DNA from 2 places in the uncultured Citricoccus sp. genome. Region 2 is predicted to be linked to the other one. Evidence: riboswitches for the same ligand, from Rfam matches in the RefSeq annotation. Region 2 holds a riboswitch; the other holds the start of a gene.
The links. A riboswitch is a leader RNA that binds a small molecule or an ion and turns the genes downstream of it on or off. The one in region 2 is predicted to bind S-adenosylmethionine.

Region 1 (4,629 bases), on a different contig from region 2:
CGTAGTAGTCGCCGCCCTGGAAGTCCGGGTCCAGCGTGATCGCCTGGACCTGGGCCTGGGCGAACGCGATCTGCTCGGCCGTGGAGTGGGCGCCGCAGGCGATGACGGCCATGCCGCGCACCCGCCCCGGGTAGGTCGCGGCCCATTCCAGGGCGCGGGCCCCGCCCATCGAGCCGCCGATCACGGCCTGCCACGCCTCGATGCCCAGGGCGTCCGCGAGGCGGGCCTCGGCATGGACGGAGTCCCGGATGGTGGTGAACGGGAACCGCGAACCCCACGGGGTGCCGTCCGCGTCCAGCGAGGACGGACCGGTCGTCCCGTAGCAGCCGCCCAGCATGTTGGGGGCCACCACGAACCACTGATCGGTGTCCACCGGCGCGCCCGGTCCGATGATGCCCTCCCACCAGCCGGCCTCCGGTTCCCCGGTGGAGGCGGCCACGTGGGTGGAACCGGTCAGGGCGTGCAGCACCAGCACGGCGTTGGACCTGTCCGCGTTCAGCGTGCCCCAGGTCTCGTAGGCGATCTCCACGGCGGGCAGGTGACCGCCGGCCTCGAAGTCGAAGGCGCCGATCCGCCGGGAGTGCAGGCCGCCGTCGGGAAGGGCGGTGCGGGTCTGGTGGGGGCTGGTCATGGTCATGGGGGTCCCTCCGTGCCTCACGCGCTGACGTTGGCGGCGGCGAACCCCTCCTCGAGGTCCGCCAGGATGTCATCGATGCTCTCCACGCCCACCGAGAGCCGGACCAGGCCGGGGGTGACACCGGCGGCGCGCTGCTCGGCCTCCGTCAACTGGGAGTGCGTGGTGGAGGCCGGGTGGATGACGAGCGAACGGATGTCGCCGATGTTGGCCACCTGGTGGTGCAGGCGCAGGGCGTCCACGAACCGCGCGCCGGCCTCGCGGCCACCGGCGATCTCGAAGGACACGAAGCCGCCGGCGCCCTGGGGCAGGTACTGCTGCGCGCGCTCGTACCAGGGGCTGGACGCCAGGCCCGGGTAGATCACGGCCTCGGCCTGGGCGTGGCCGTCCAGGTAGTCGGCGACCCTCTGCGCGTTGGCCACGTGACGCTCCATCCGCAGGGACAGGGTCTCCAGGCCGAGGTTGAGCAGGAAGGCGTTGAACGGGCTGATCGAGCTGCCGAGGTCGCGCAGCAACTGCACGCGGGCCTTCAGGATGTAGGCGAGGTTGGCACCGAGGATGCCCCCGACGCCCAGGTCCCGGGCGAACACCAGTCCGTTGTAGCTCTCGTCCGGGGTGTTGAAGCCCGGGAAGCGCTCCGGCTGGGAGGCGTAGTCAAAGGTCCCGGCGTCCACGATGACCCCGCCCATGGCCACGGCGTGGCCGCCGAGGTACTTGGTGGCCGAGTGCACGACCACGTCCGCGCCGTGCTCGATGGGCCGCAGCAGGTAGGGGGTGGCCAGGGTGTTGTCCACGATGAACGGCACGCCGGCGGCGTGGGCGACGTCGGCGATGCCCCGCAGGTCCGGCACGTCCCCGCGCGGGTTGCCGAGGGACTCGGCGAACAGCAGCTTCGTGGTGTCCCGGACGGCGCCCGCCCACTCCTCCAGGTCGTCCGGGTCCTGGACGAAGGTGGTGGTGATGCCGATCTTGGCCAGGGTGTGCTTGAACAGGTTCTGGGTGCCGCCGTAGAGGGAGGCCGAGACCACCACGTGGTCCCCCGCACCGGCGAGGTTGAGCACGGAGAAGGTGGTGGCCGCCTGCCCGGAGGCCAGCAGCAGGGCGCCCACCCCGCCCTCGAGGGCGGCGATCTTGCCCTCCACGGCCTCCTGGGTCGGGTTGCCGATGCGGGTGTAGATGGGCCCGAGGTCCTTCAGGGCGAACCGGTCGGCGGCGACCTCGTGGGAGGGGAAGTCGAAGGAGTTGGACTGGATGATCGGCAGCGCGGTGGCGCCGAAGGGGTTGACCTCCGGGATGCCGGCGTGCACCTGCCGGGTCTCGAAGCCCCAGTTCGCGGCGGAGTCCGTGGCGCCGGCCGGGTCGGTGTCCGGGGTGGCCTGGTTCGGGGTGTCAGTCATCGACATGGCTCCTGTATCCGTCCAGGGCCACCCGGTGGCATCACGGTGCCGTGAAGCATGCCGCGCCGTGGTGGCCCGCGCTTGCAGGTGCCGGTCGACACCCGCCTGGTCCTCACCCGGGGCACCCCACCGCGAGCTGGAGGGTTGCCGGCCAGCAAGCCGGGGCTCGATGCTGGCGCTCATGACCTGCGCCCAGTCTGCCAGATCGGTGCGAGCGGGTCATCCCGTTCGGTCACAGTGTGACCGCGGCCCCGCCGGAGTGTGATCTGCGCAACTTTTCAAGTGAGGGTAACCTAAGCGATCTCCGCCACGGGGAAGTGGGACGATATGGGCATGATGCGCCTTGATCACGTCTCGTACGCCGTCGGCCCCGAAGAGGGCCTCCCCGCCGCGGTGGCCCGGATCGCCGATGCCCTGGGCATCGAGCGAGTCAAGGGCGGGGTCCACCCCCGCTTCGGCACCCGCAACGCCATCTTCCCGTTGCGCAAGCACCAGTACCTGGAGGTCGTCGAGGTACTCGACCACCCCTCCTCCGGCAAGGCCCCGTTCGGACAGGCCGTGCGCGCCCGCTCCGAGATGGGCGGCGGCTGGATGGGCTGGTGCGTGGCCGTGGACGACCTGGCCCCGTTCGAGGAACGGCTCGAGCGCCAGTCCGTTCCGGGCAACCGCAAGTTCCCGGACGGCCGCGAGCTGACCTGGCGCCAGATCGGCATCAAGGGCCTCATCGCCGACCCGCAGGTGCCCTACCTGCTGCGCTGGGATGACGGCATGGAGGAGCTGCACCCCTCCCGCGCCGCGGAGCCGCAGGCGGAGCTGTCCTCCATCACGATCGCCGGATCGCGGGACCGGGTGCGGGGCTGGCTGGGACTGGACGACCCCGAGCAGAGGGTCGAGGACCTCAACGTCATCTACGAGTCCCCCTCCGGCACGCCCGGCATCCTCGAGGTCACCTTCGAGACCCCCAAGGGCACCGTCACCCTCTGACGCGCCCCGCGGCCCCCGCCCCCTCCCGGCCCCCGGCCCGGTGGGCGGGGGCCTTCGCGTCCAGGACGCCCGCCGGTCCCGCGTGGAGCCGACCGGAACAGGCGGCGCGGGCCGGGCTCAGGTGCCGAACAGCCCCAGCCGGGCCAGGGCCGGGTAGGCCACGAACCCGGTCACGTCCAGCAGCAGGTGGGCCACGACCAGGGGCATCACGCGCCGGTAGCGCACGTACAGCGCACCGAACACCAATCCCATGAGCAGGTTCCCCACTCCCGGCCCGATCCCCTGGTACAGGTGATAGGCCCCGCGCAGGACCGCGCATCCCACCACCACGGTCGTGGCGTTCAGGGGGACGACGGCGCCGCTCGCCCAGGTGCGCAGCCCACCGGGCTCGCCGGGCCGGGCCGGGTCCAGCCCGGACCTCAGTTGCTGCAGGTAGCCGAGCCGGTCGAAGAGCCAGGCCACCACGATGACCTCCTCCAGCAGCGCGTGCCGCAGCGCGGAGAGCACCAGGACCGGGGTGGTCCACCAGTACTCGTCCAGCGCGCTGCCCACGATGGCCGTGGTTACCCCGGCCGCCCGCCCGGCCGCGTAGACCGCCAGGGTCCCCAGGCCGATCGCCACGAACAGGGCCCCGCCCCAGGCCAGGTCGGCCCCCGGACGACGGGCGTCCAGGCCGAAGGTCCGGAACGGATTGCGGCCGCGGATCACCAGCAGGTGGAACACCAGCAGTACCGGCACCAGGGCGAAGACGATGTCCAGCAGCTGGTACGTGAGGTCCCAGTACTGCCGGTCCGCCAGCGGCGGGTTCAGCGTGGTGGTCTGCCCGGACAGCGGGCCCCGGCTCATCTTCTCCAGCAGGTTGACGATCGCGTAGACGGCCGACTGGCCCAGGGACAGCCCGAGCACGATCGCGATCTCCCAGCGGACCGTGCCGGCCGAGGGCGGGGTGATGGCCGAGGGGCGCAGGCGGTCGGTCGGCCGGGAGGCTGCGGGGGTGCTCACCGCACCAGTGTAGGAAGGGCCGCCGAGGGACACCCGCAGCGACCGGCGGATCGCGGCCCCGGGCCCGGTTACCGTGGATCCATGGCCTCCCCACCCACCGCAGCCGACCTCGCGCTCGCCCGTGCCGCCTCCGCGCGTCCGCTGGTCAGCGCCTCCCCCGCGGCGGCGGACCGGCTGGCCACGGCGGACTGGTCCGCGGGCACCGTGGAGGAGGGCGGGCAATTCCACCGTGTGCTGGTGCTGCCCGGTGTGGGGGCGGTGAGGATGGCCCGGAACGCGGTGGCCGCCGGGCGGCTGCCGGCGAACGTCGCGCTCGTGCAGGCCCTGACGAGCACGGCCCAGCTCCCCGTCGCCCTGCCCGTGCCCCTCACCGAGGTGGTCACCGGTGCGGACGGGACGGCCGCCGTGGTGCAGGAGTACCTGCCCGGCCGGGCGCATCCCCCGCACGAGGGCGACCCGGTGGTGCTGCGCGGACTGTGCGAGGCGCTGGCGGCCGTGGACACCGCCGCCCTGGAACCGCACCTGGGCCCGCCGTTCGCCTACCGCGGGCCGTGGACGGCCGAACGCGTGCGGACGGTGCGCCAGCTGCCGGCGCGCCTGCGGGAGACCTAC
Region 2 (4,629 bases):
GGACCGGACCGCTACTGAGCGTCCCGCCTCCCGCATGACAGGAGAAGACCCCGGTTCCCGCCCAGCGAACCGGGGTCTTCTCGTCGTCGGGCCCTGGTGATCCGGGGGCCCGGTGGTCAGGCCTGCACGCGGTTGCGCAGTGCGAAGGAGGCCCCGTAGTGGTTCTGGGGCAGGTGGTCACCCCGGCCGAACAGCTTGTGGCGCATGGTGCCCTCGGTGTACTCGGTCTTGTAGCGGCCCAGCTTCTGCAGTTCCGGGACCACGTACTGCACGATGTCCTCGAAGGTGCCCGGGGTGATGTGGTAGGCGAGGTTGAACCCGTCCACATCGGTCTCGTCCTGGATGCGGACCAGTTCCCTCGCCACGGTCTCGCCGGAGCCGATGATGACCGGGCCGAACCCGCCCACGCCGCACCACTCGGCGATGCGCCGCACCGTCCACGGGTTGCCGTCGTCCCCCGAGGCCTTCTTGAAGGTCTCGATGGTGGACTGGATGGCGTTGGACTCCACGTCGCCCAGCGGCTCGTCGAGGTCGAACTGGGACAGGTCGATGCCCATCCAGCCGCTCATCAGCACGAGGCCGCCCTCGACGTCGATGTACTTCGTGAGCTCCTCGTACTTGGCCTGTGCCTCCTCGTCGGTGGCACCCGTGACGATGGTCTGCATGGACATGATGCGGAGGTCGTACGGATCGCGGCCGGCCTCGACGGCGGCCCGGCGGAGCTTCGCCGCGGTGCCCTTGATCAGTTCGGCCGTGGGCGAGTTGATGAACACGGCCTCGGCGTGCTTGCCGGCGAAGGCCCGGCCGCGCGTGGAGGCGCCGGCCTGGTAGATCACGGGGGTGCGCTGCTTGGACGGCTCGGTGAAGGCGATGCCGGGGGTCTTGAAGTACGTGCCCTCGTGCTCGATGCGGTGGACCTTGGACGGGTCGATGAAGACGCCCGACTCCTTGTCGTTGACGACCGCGTCGTCCTCCCACGAGCCCTCGAGCAGCTTGTAGACCACGTCGAGGTACTCGTCGGCGTGGTTGTAGCGCTCGTCGTGCTCCATCTGGTCCTCGTGCCCGAAGTTCCGGGCGGCCGAGGGCAGGTAGCCCGTCACGACGTTCCAGCCCACGCGGCCCTCGGTGAGGTGGTCCAGCGTGGCCAGGCGGCGTGCGAAGGCGTACGGGTGCTCGTAGGCGGTGCCCGCGGTGACGCCGAAGGTGAGGTGCTTGGTCACGGCGGCCATCGGCGGGACCACAAGGATCGGGTCGTTGGTGGGCACCTGGGTGCCGGCCTTCAGGGTGGCCTCGTCCGAGCTGCCGTAGACGTCGTAGGGACCCAGGACGTCGGCGATGAAGATGCCGTCGAACAGCCCCTTCTCCAGCGTCTGGGCCAGCCCCGTCCAGTAGCCCAGGGTGTTGTAGTCGCGGGCGTGGTCGTCCGGGTGGCGCCACAGGCCGGGGGACTGGTGGGCCACGCAGTTCATGTCGAAGGCGTTGAAGAGGATCTCGCGCCGGCCGGCGGGGGTGGTCGGCACCCCTGCGGGCAGTCCGGCGGTGGTGTTCTGGGCATTCGATGACGTCATGGTGATGCTCCTTCCATCGGTCCTGGCGGTAGCACCGGTCCCGCGCCCCGGGGGCGCGTGGTGGTTGCTGCGGCGTCGACGAGCCAGGTCTCTCGGCCGCTCTGGATGGTTACCGGGCAATTGGAGCACACCGTCCGGGGCCGGGACGAATCCGGTGTCCTCCGGTGACGTCAGCCCGCGGCCACCACCACGACAGGATCCGTGGTGGGGGCCGGCGATCCCCCGGCGGGCTCGAGGGTGAGGGCCAGCGCCGCCCTGGCCGGCACCTCGGGCAGCCGGACGAGGGCCAGACCGTCGTCGAGTTCCAGGAGCCCCGCGGACCGGGGCGACTGATCGCCCTCGAGGGTCCACAATTGGTAGACGCGGTCACCCTCCGGGGCAGCAAGGCCCCGGGCGGCCACCACGGTCTCGCCCGAGGGGGCCCGCGCGACCTCGACTGTGCCGCCGCCCGCCACGGGTGCCGTCTCCTGACGGGCTCCGTCCTGTCCGAGTACCTGTTCGATGGCCACCACCTGGTCCTGCTGCGTCAGGCCCCCGTCCTGCCACGGCTGGGCGAGGAGCAGCACTGCGGCGGTCGCGGCCGCCGCCGCAGTGGCGGCCACCGCGGTCCAGGCCCGACGGCGGCCGGGCCAGCGTCGTTCCCGCTGGTCCCGCAGGCTGGTGGGCGCGTCCGGATCCTGCGATCCCGCGGTGGCGGCACCGGCGGACGTCGCCTCGGGACGCACCCCGGTGTGTGCGGACCGGAGGGACCTGGCCTCGGCGTCGACGGCGCCCAGGACGCGGTCCCTCAGCCCGGCAGGCGGCGCCGCGTTCTCGCGGGTGCCCAGACCGTCCGTGGCCCGCAGCAGGGCGTCGGCCTCGGCCCGCAGGACGGGGTCGACGCGCAATCGCTCCTCGATCCGGCGCCGCTCGGCCTCGTCCACGGCATTAAGGGCCCAGGCGGCGAGCAGTTCCCGTTCGTCGGCCATCACTCCACCCCCAGGCAGTCCAGTAGTCGGTGCAGGCCGGTGCGCATCCGTGATTTCACGGTGGCGAGCTTGGCCCCGAGCCGGTCGGCGACCTCTCGGTACGAGAGCCCGCCGTAGTATGCGGCCGTGACGGCCTCGTGTTCCAGGGCCGTCAGCGCACCCAGGCAGTCGGCCACCCGGCCCCGGTCCTCGGCGTCGGTCACCGCCTCGGAGACGTCGTCGTGGTCCCGGCCAAAGGATGCCGCGCCTGCCCGGAGCTCCCGGTCGCGTCGGGACTGGGTGGATCGCACCAGGTCCACGGCCCGCCGGTGGGTGATCGAGCAGACCCAGCCGATCACCGATCCCCGCTCGCGGCGGTACCCCCCGGCGCCACGCCAGGCGTCCAGCAGGGCCTCCTGGGTGACGTCAGCCGCCAGGTCCCGGTCCCGCACCACGCGCAGGGCCAGGCCATACGCACGCGGGGCGACGGCGTCGTAGAAGGCGGCGAAGGCCTGCTGATCCCCCTGGGCGCTGCGCCGGAGGTGGTCCACCAACTGGTCCTCACCGGCCCCGGTCCGCGGGCGCGGGCCTGGGGGCGTGGTCCCCGGTCCGGCGTCGCGCGTCATCCGGCCAGCGTATCCGCGCCCTGCTCCCCCGTGCGAGGCGAGGCCAGGATCGGCGTGGCGCTGGTTCGACCGCGGCGTCCCGGGATGCCCCTGGGGGCAACCGGGACGCCGTGCGCCGGTCACCGGCCCGGACCGGTCACGGGACGAGGGCCTCCGCCATCGAGTCGATGGCCCCGGAGAGCGTCTCCACGTGCATGCCCAGCCCCTCGGCGATGTCCGCGGCCGGCAGTTCTCCACCGCTGATCTCCTCGAAGAACTCCCCGGCCTGCGGGCGGTATCCGTCCAGGTCCATCAGGGCCTGCTCGGCGGCCTCGGTGTCCCCACCGGCCCGGGCCTGCGCATAGTCCACGAAGAACCCGATGTGCTCACGCCACAGTTCCAGGAACGCCGTGCCCTGCTCCTCGCCGGCCAGCGAGCCGATCTTCTCGGCGAGGGCCTTCGAATTGGTGTCCAGGGTGGCGGCCGCCGCGGTGAAGGCCTCCGAGTCGGTGCCACCCTGTGCGGTGTAGGCGGTGAACACGGCGATCCCGGCGAGGTAGACGTGCTCCTGCAGGTCGTAGGTGAGCTGAGCCCGCAGCGTGGCGGCGTCGTCCATCGGGTCGCCTTCCATCCCGGTGGCCGTGACGACGCCACCGGAGATGGTGGCCGCCGCCTCGCCGACGTGGTGCGCGGCCATCCGCAGGTCGTCGTAGGCGGCCGGGTCGCCGGCTGCGAGGCCGTCGATGGCCATGGTGAGGGTGTCCACATGGCCGTGCAGGGACTCCGTGACGGCCCCGGCCGGCAGCTCGCCGCCCGTGAGCTTCTCGAAGAACGAGCCGGCTTCCTGCGTGTACCCCTCGAGGTCCGCCATCGCCTGCTCCTTGGCGGCCGCGTCCCCACCCTTGGCGGCCGCGGCGTAGTCCACGAAGTAGCCGATGTGCTCGCGCCACAGCTGCAGGAACGCCTCCGAGGTCTCCGCGTCCGAGGCGGCCTCGATGGTGGCTGCCAGCTCCTGGGAGTTCTCGTCCAGGGCGGCGGAGGCCAGTTCGGTCTCCGGGCTGTCGAGTTCGGTGGCGTAGGCCGTGGCCACCGTCATCCCGGCCAGGTAGACGTGCTCCTGCAGTTGTGCCGTCAAGGTGGCTCGCACGGTCGCCGCGTCGGAGGAGGGGTCTCCCCCCACGTCTGCCGCGGTGGCGAATCCGGTGGCCAGGGTCTCGGCGGTCTTGGGCATGTGGGCCGCGGCGGTCCGGGCGTCGGCGAACGGGTCACCGGTGGAGGCCGGCATCGGCATGTCCTCCGACGCACCGCCCTCCATGCCCCCGGACGTGTTCGCGGAGGCCGAGGGCGAGGCGGACATCGACGCCGAGGCGGTGGACTGGTCCGGTTGCGCGCCTGCGTCCCCTCCGGCGCCGCAGGCGGCGAGGGACAGGGCGAGGGCAATGGTGCCGAGGACGGCCGCGGACTTCTTCGTGGTGTTCGTGGTCATGACTGCTCCTTGGTCGATCCAGC

Region 1: linked by a shared signal. The riboswitch ahead of Q0283_RS17155 (O-acetylhomoserine aminocarboxypropyltransferase/cysteine synthase family protein) and the one ahead of Q0283_RS10175 (LLM class flavin-dependent oxidoreductase) in region 2 are both predicted to bind S-adenosylmethionine.

The regions. Positions count from the first base shown of each region.
Region 1 covers NZ_CALMQR010000152.1:12,537-17,165, forward strand. Annotated here, with positions in the region: gene Q0283_RS17150 (homoserine O-acetyltransferase) at 1-637, opposite strand, end outside; gene Q0283_RS17155 (O-acetylhomoserine aminocarboxypropyltransferase/cysteine synthase family protein) at 655-2,031, opposite strand; SAM riboswitch class IV at 2,104-2,218, opposite strand; gene Q0283_RS17160 (VOC family protein) at 2,359-3,015, shown strand; gene Q0283_RS17165 (CPBP family intramembrane glutamic endopeptidase) at 3,133-4,017, opposite strand; gene Q0283_RS17170 (aminoglycoside phosphotransferase family protein) at 4,099-4,629, shown strand, end outside.
Region 2 covers NZ_CALMQR010000080.1:5,955-10,583, reverse strand. Annotated here, with positions in the region: gene Q0283_RS10180 (YtxH domain-containing protein) at 1-18, shown strand, start outside; gene Q0283_RS10175 (LLM class flavin-dependent oxidoreductase) at 117-1,568, opposite strand; SAM riboswitch class I at 1,579-1,680, opposite strand; gene Q0283_RS10170 (anti-sigma factor) at 1,739-2,536, opposite strand; gene Q0283_RS10165 (sigma-70 family RNA polymerase sigma factor) at 2,536-3,141, opposite strand; gene Q0283_RS10160 (hypothetical protein) at 3,278-4,606, opposite strand.